Sinobacterium norvegicum: one gene and its partner. The protein of the gene in region 1 interacts with the protein of each later gene in a pairwise test. Links are inferred from orthologs where the notes say so. Each region holds a gene or a part of one and is shown on either strand. Other genes may lie near its edges. The genes, in order: L9P87_RS09850 and L9P87_RS02925.

Evidence for each region.
Region 2: the proteins of L9P87_RS09850 (region 1) and L9P87_RS02925 interact in binary tests that used the Escherichia coli proteins (3 or more experiments, as listed by UniProt). The link is inferred for Sinobacterium norvegicum from one-to-one orthologs.

The regions. Positions count from the first base shown.
Region 1 is NZ_CAKLPX010000002.1:180,614-183,827, forward strand. What follows is about bases 64-2,955. They hold L9P87_RS09850 (ABC-F family ATP-binding cassette domain-containing protein), read left to right. Parts: upstream 64-497; coding sequence 498-2,414; downstream 2,415-2,955. Other genes in these bases: L9P87_RS09845 (TIGR02444 family protein), read right to left, coding at 64-396; L9P87_RS09855 (hypothetical protein), read left to right, coding at 2,528-2,955. Outside these bases: more of L9P87_RS09845, read right to left, coding at 1-63; more of L9P87_RS09855, read left to right, coding at 2,956-3,058; L9P87_RS09860 (Ppx/GppA phosphatase family protein), read right to left, coding at 3,100-3,214. UniProt on the Escherichia coli protein: Genetic data indicate it may be involved in ribosome assembly or function.
Region 2 is NZ_CAKLPX010000001.1:666,364-670,048, reverse strand. What follows is about bases 136-3,498. They hold L9P87_RS02925 (2-oxoglutarate dehydrogenase E1 component), read left to right. Parts: upstream 136-469; coding sequence 470-3,298; downstream 3,299-3,498. Other genes in these bases: odhB (2-oxoglutarate dehydrogenase complex dihydrolipoyllysine-residue succinyltransferase), read left to right, coding at 3,416-3,498; L9P87_RS02930 (succinate dehydrogenase iron-sulfur subunit), read left to right, coding at 136-184. In the rest of the region: more of L9P87_RS02930, read left to right, coding at 1-135; more of odhB, read left to right, coding at 3,499-3,685. UniProt on the Escherichia coli protein: E1 component of the 2-oxoglutarate dehydrogenase (OGDH) complex which catalyzes the decarboxylation of 2-oxoglutarate, the first step in the conversion of 2-oxoglutarate to succinyl-CoA and CO(2).

The DNA of each region.
Region 1 (3,214 bases):
GATGTCTGAGGGCTGTGCTGCGGGATTGGTGTTGTTCAGAGCACTAATAAGCAGTTTTTGCTCGACTCGCTCGGCCTGCAGTTCAGCGGCGAGGATAGATCGGCGCAACTCATCCCGCTGTTGGTCGTTACTATTCTTGGCTATGGCCTGGCGGCTGCATCGCAAATTTATTGTAACAGTCTGGTTCCAGTGACAAAAATCGTGATTGCTGGCTGTTTGTCGAAAGGTTTCAACAGTTGCTAAATAGCCCTGGGTCGACAAAAAGCTGCACAGTAGCATTAGATTAACGTTTAACCCTTCGTGGTTTTGCAATCGCAGGCAGAGGTCGGCAATCTCTTGGTTGCGGTAGATGTCGATTGAATGACACCAAAATAATTCGCTATCAAATGATGGCATAGCTGTGACTCGCGTTTTTCTGGTGAAATATTGTGAAAAGCTCTGAATGTTTTTTTGTTCGGGGGTGGTAAGTCGCCGGAGTACTGTTAAAATGCGCCGCCATGATACGACTGATAGATATTAGCTTATTGCGGGGCGGACGCCCACTGCTAAGCGATGCCAATTTAACCATCCATCCTGGACGTAGAGTCGGGCTTATCGGCGCCAATGGCACCGGTAAAACGTCGCTGTTCAAACTGCTGCAGGGTGAATTGGAACTCGACGGCGGCGATTTACAAATCAACCCCCAATGGCGAATAGCGCATATGGCGCAAGAGGTGTCGGCTTCTGACCGCCGAGCGATTGATTATGTGCTCGATGGCGACACCGAACTTCGTCAATTGCAGTGTGATATTGAACTCGCACAAGCCGCTGAAGACCACCTCAAACATGCCTCTCTGTTAGAGCAGCTCGATGCCATCGACGGCTTTAATGCCGAGGTGCGGGGCCGGCGTTTGCTGCACGGGTTGGGCTTTGCCGATGGTGAGGTTGAGCGCCTGGTCACTGACTTCTCAGGTGGTTGGCGGATACGATTAAATCTTGCCCGAGCATTGATGTGTCCCTCTGATCTGCTATTACTCGATGAGCCTACCAACCACTTGGATCTTGACGCCTGTTTTTGGCTTGAGGCTTGGTTGAAACGCTATCAGGGCACCCTGCTGCTTATCTCCCACGACCGCGACTTCCTCGATAGTGTGGTGGATGAAATTGCCTCGTTAGAGCAACAGCAGCTGCAGCTTTATAAAGGGCACTACTCAGCCTATGAGCGACAGCGTGCTGAGCGTATGGCGCTGCAGCAGGCGGCGTTCGAGAAGCAACAGCGCCGAGTGGGCGAAATACAAGATTTTGTCCGCCGGTTTCGCGCCAAGGCAACGAAGGCAAAGCAGGCTCAAAGTCGATTGAAAGAGCTGGAGCGGATGGAGCTGATAGCTCCTGCGCATGCGGATTCACCGTTTAAGTTTCATTTCCTCAACAGCGATAAAAGCTCTGACCCATTGCTGGGGCTAACCGATGCTAAATTAGGTTATGGTGAGCGTGTCGTTGTTGAAACTGAGAGTGTTCGTATTCACCCAGGCTCGCGTATCGGCCTGCTCGGCGCCAATGGTGCGGGTAAGTCGACGCTGCTGAAAAGTTTGGTGAATGACCTCGCTCTTGTTGATGGCGAGCGTATTTGTGGTGAGCATTTACAGATAGGCTATTTTGCTCAGCATCAGTTAGAAGCACTGGATATGTCGGCCAGTCCGCTGCTGCACTTACAGCGACTGACGCCGACGACCAGTGAACAAGAGATTCGTAACTTCCTCGGTGGTTTTAATTTTCACGGCGAGGACGCAACGGGCAGTATTGTTAATTTTTCCGGTGGTGAAAAGGCGCGTTTAGCCTTGGCAATTGTCGCCTGGGGTAAGCCTAATCTATTGATTCTCGATGAGCCGACCAACCATTTAGATCTTGAAATGTGTCATGCGTTAACCGTGGCTATCCAGCAATTTGAAGGCGCTGTGGTTGTGGTTTCTCACGACCGGCACCTCCTAAAGAATAGTGTTGAGCAGTTTTGGTTGCTCAGTGCTGGCACGGTCGAGGAATTTGATGGCTCCCTTGATGACTACCATCATTTACTGCAGCAGCTGAAGCAGCAACAGGCGATACAAAACAGTGCTCAGGCTGCGACTGCTGACAGTAAGGTGCTGGATAAGAAAGCCCAGCGTCAGTATGAGGCTGAGCTGCGTAAACAGTTGGCACCCTTGAAGAAACGTTGCCAAAAACTCGAGCAAGAATTAGAGAAAGTGTCATTGCAGCTGGCGACAGTTGAGCAGGCATTGGCAGATGTCGCGATCTACGAGGATGACAACAAAGCGCGATTGCAGACGCAGCTGCTAAAGCAGGCAGAGTTGACCCAGTCGACGGAAGACATCGAGTCTCAGTGGATGATTGCTCAGGAAGAGTTAGAGCAAAAAGAATTGTTATTAAGGCAGCAATAGACTGATAGATAAACAGAAAAACTATCGCCGTAAAAAGCTGTGGAAATCCCTTATTGTTTGCTAGTGGCGACTCGCTTAACCTAGCTGCATTACCCAATGAATGGTGTGAAAAAATGGCATTTGAATCTTGCCCAGAGTGCAATACAGAAAAACATCAACTCGTGAAGTGTCCACAGTGTGGCTTCCAGAGGAACCCACACAAGGGGCCTATTGTTGTTGATGTCCAGCCTCAGCGCGAGCATGTCAGCCGTCAGCGTGACAACGATAGTCAGCATCGCCAGCGTGATACGGATGGCCAGCCGCGCCAGCGTCGTAGCCAGCATGGTTTGCGTAATGATCATAGACGAGACGATCGTCAACAGCCGCACCCCAATAGCTATGAATACCAAGCACAAGAACCCAAAAGTCAGCAGCCACGTCAGCACAATGGCAATGCGATGAACAATCGTCGGCGCCAGAGCAGCCACTCCAGTGGTATGCAGCAGCCGCGACACAATCAGTTTGGTCAGCCTATTGGTGGCACTATGCAGTCTTCTGGTAGCGACCAGTTAAGAGAGCCGCGCAAACCTGCCAAAGCTGCTGTTATTACTTATAAACGTAAGCCACGAATTATTCGTACCGAAGGCGATTCGCCGCAGCCATAGCGCTGTCTTTGTGGAGCCTGCCTCTGCAGGCAGCCCATTGCTTATTCAGATCTACCGGCAGATTGTTGTTCAATGAACCGGGCAATAATGCCCTCTTTCAGCGCCGCAGAAACGTGTTCTATCGAGGCGATTTCTAGTTCTTCAAACAGCGCGATA
Region 2 (3,685 bases), on another replicon or contig:
TTGGCGCTTTCTCGTGGATAGTCGTGATACGGCTACCGAAGAGCGTTTGGCAGCATTGGATGATCCGTTCAGCGTATTCCGCTGTCACGGTATTCAGAACTGCGTAAACGTATGTCCGAAAGGCCTTAACCCAACACGGGCCATCGGTCACATTCGTAACATGCTATTGGCTAATGCAACATAAATTGTTGAATTGGCTCTAGTGGTTTGGGTGGAGGTGTTTTACAATGCCTCCCGTCCTATTAAGGCAGAGTGAGACCCGTCTTAATAAAAGGGTGAAACAATCGTAGTTTTAGCGATTATGTGGCTAAACATAGGCTATATCTCCCGGGGGTTTTGGATAAAATCCTAGTTACTAACGAAGACTGAGAACGCTGTCGTCTATCGATGTGACAGTGTTTCTTTGGGGCGCACCACCAGTGCCTGTCTTATGGGTTTAGTAATTGCTCCCATCTTAAGGTGTGTGATAATGCAAGAGAGCATAATGGAACTGCTACGAAGCAGTTCGCATATTAGTGGCGGTAACTCTGCGTATGTAGAGGACCTCTATGAGCAGTACATTTTAGATCCAAATTCGGTCGCCGAAGACTGGCGTACCTATTTCGAAAAGCTTCCTCGAGTAGAGGGGGTTGTTAGTCAAGACACGCCTCACTCTCCTATCGTAGAACATTTCGAATTACTCGGTAAATCCAAGTTGCGTCCCGCTGCGGCACCGGTTGAAGGTGTGAGTACTGAGTATGAGCGTAAACAGGTTCGAGTCGTCAATCTTATTGCCGCGTATCGTAACCGTGGACACCAAAAAGCCAATCTAGACCCCCTTGGTCTATGGCAGCGCCAGCCGCCGGTTGATTTGGATACCCATTTTCATCAATTGTCAGCAGCCGACCTCGATACCACTTTTCAAACCTCCAATCTTTATACCGGTAAATCTGAAGCAACGCTGAAAGAAATTATCGAGACATTGGAAGCCACATACTGTGGCAATGTTGGTGTTGAATTTGCCCATATTGACTCTGCTGAAGAGCAGCAGTGGCTACAGAATCGCATGGAATCTGTGCGTTCTAATCCTCAGTATGGGGATGAGGTTAAGCGTCATGTGCTTGAACGACTGAGCGCTGCGGAAGGCTTGGAGAAGTACCTTGGCTCACGTTATCCAGGTACCAAGCGTTTTGGCTTAGAAGGAGCTGAGAGTTTGATTCCCATGCTCGATGAGCTGATTCAACGATCGGGCTCATACGGCGTACAAGAAGTTGTGATTGGCATGGCGCACCGTGGTCGCCTCAATGTCTTGATCAATACTCTGGGTAAGAGTCCAAAAGAACTATTTGATGAGTTTGATGGTAAGGCAAAATATGTTGGTTCTGCTGACGTTAAGTACCATCAAGGTTTGTCTTCTAATGTGATGACCAGTGGTGGCGAAGTGCATTTAGCCATGGCATTTAACCCATCACACTTAGAGATTGTATCCCCGGTTGTCGAGGGCTCTGTGCGAGCGCGTCAGGACCGCCGAGGTGATGCCAATCAGGTCTTGCCTGTTGTCGCACACGGTGATGCGGCCTTTGCCGGTCAGGGTGTCGTGATGGAAACATTCCAGATGTCACAGACCCGTGGTTATAAGACCGGTGGCACGGTGCATATTGTCATCAATAACCAGGTTGGTTTTACCACCAGTAATGTCGAGGATTCTCGTTCCACAGAATACTGTACAGACGTTGCCAAGGTTATCCAGGCGCCTATCTTTCATGTGAATGGTGATGATCCTGAGGCTGTTCTGTTTGCTACTCAAGTGGCATTAGACTTCCGTCAGGAATTTAAGAAAGACGTGGTTCTGGATCTGGTTTGTTATCGTCGTCGTGGCCACAATGAGGCCGATGAACCGTCGGGCACTCAGCCAATGATGTACGAGAAGATTCGTAATCAGACGACTACCCGTGACCTCTATGCTGAGACATTGGTCAACGAGGGTGTGATTTCAGCTGAGCAGGATAAGCAGTTGACTGACGGCTATCGTGATGCGTTGGATAATGGTCGGCACGTGGCCAAGTCTTTAGTACTTGAACCCAATACCGGTATGTTTGTCGATTGGAATCCGTATGTTGGTCACGATTGGACGGCATTTGCCGATACCCGTGTTGACGCCTCGACGATCAAAGATTTGGCCGCACGTCTGCATACGATTCCGGAAGGTTTCCCGCTGCAGCGACAGGTCTCCAAAATTGTCGAAGACCGCAAGAAAATGGCTGCAGGTGCCTTGCCGATCAACTGGGGTTTCGCTGAAACCATGGCGTATGCCACTTTGTTGGAAGAGGGGCACCCGGTACGTTTGACCGGGCAGGATGTCGGTCGCGGTACTTTCTCCCACCGCCACGCGGTTCTTCATAATCAGAAGGAGACAGCGAGTTATGTACCGCTGCAAAATCTTTCTGAAAATCAGCCAACCTTTACGATTCATGACTCCTTACTGTCTGAAGAGGCGGTGTTGGCTTTTGAATACGGTTACTCAACCACCACACCCAATGCATTAATCATTTGGGAGGCACAGTTTGGTGATTTCGCCAACGGTGCGCAAGTAGTTATCGATCAATTTATCACCAGTGGTGAGCACAAGTGGCAGCGCCTGTGTGGTTTGACCTTATTGTTGCCTCACGGCTATGAAGGGCAGGGGCCAGAGCACTCGTCGGCACGTCTTGAACGTTTCTTGCAGATGTCTGCAGAGCATAATATTCAAGTCTGCGTTCCATCGACACCTGCTCAGGTTTATCACATGCTACGTCGCCAGATCATCCGTCCGCTTCGTAAGCCACTGATTGTTATGTCGCCCAAGAGTTTGTTGCGCCATAAACAGGCTGTCTCGACTATGGACGAATTAGCCGAAGGCAGCTTTAAAACGGTTATCGGCGAAGTCGATGAGGTCGATAATAACGCTGTTAAGCGCGTTGTGCTCTGTAGCGGCAAGGTTTATTACGACTTGTATAATAAGCGTCAGGAAGAGGGCATTAGCGATATTGCTGTTGTTCGTATTGAACAATTGTATCCATTCCCTTCCGATGATTTGCAGCAAGAGCTAGAGAAATACCCTAACCTTGAAGAATTGGTTTGGTGTCAGGATGAGCCTCAGAACCAGGGTGCTTGGTATAGCTCGCAACACCATATGCGTCGTGTGCTACAGGCTGTTAAGCCAGTGGCTGAATTGAACTATGCGGGGCGAGAGGCTTCGGCTTCCCCCGCCGCTGGTTACATGGCATTGCATTTGGCTCAGCAAGAGCAATTGATAAAAGACGCATTGGCGTTAGGTTAACAGCGAGGCTCTTCCGAGTATTAGGAAGAGCCTTTGTCGTTTAACTAACCGATATTTTGAGCAAACCGTATTCGCGTTTTCGATAAGCGCAATTTGAGAAAGAGTTAAGGATTGAAAATGGCTATTGAAATAAAAGCACCTCAGTTCCCAGAGTCAGTGGCAGATGGCACTATCGCAGCATGGCTTAAGCAGCCAGGTGAAGCCTGTACCCGCGATGAGTTATTGGCAGAAGTGGAAACCGACAAAGTGACACTGGAAATATTGGCTCCTGCCGACGGTGTTATCGTAGAGATTATTAAAGGCGAGGACGATACTGTTCTCAGCGAAGAGTTGATTGCTCGCTTTGAAGCGGGTGCAGCAGCAGCCCCTGCCGTCGAAGAAGCCCCT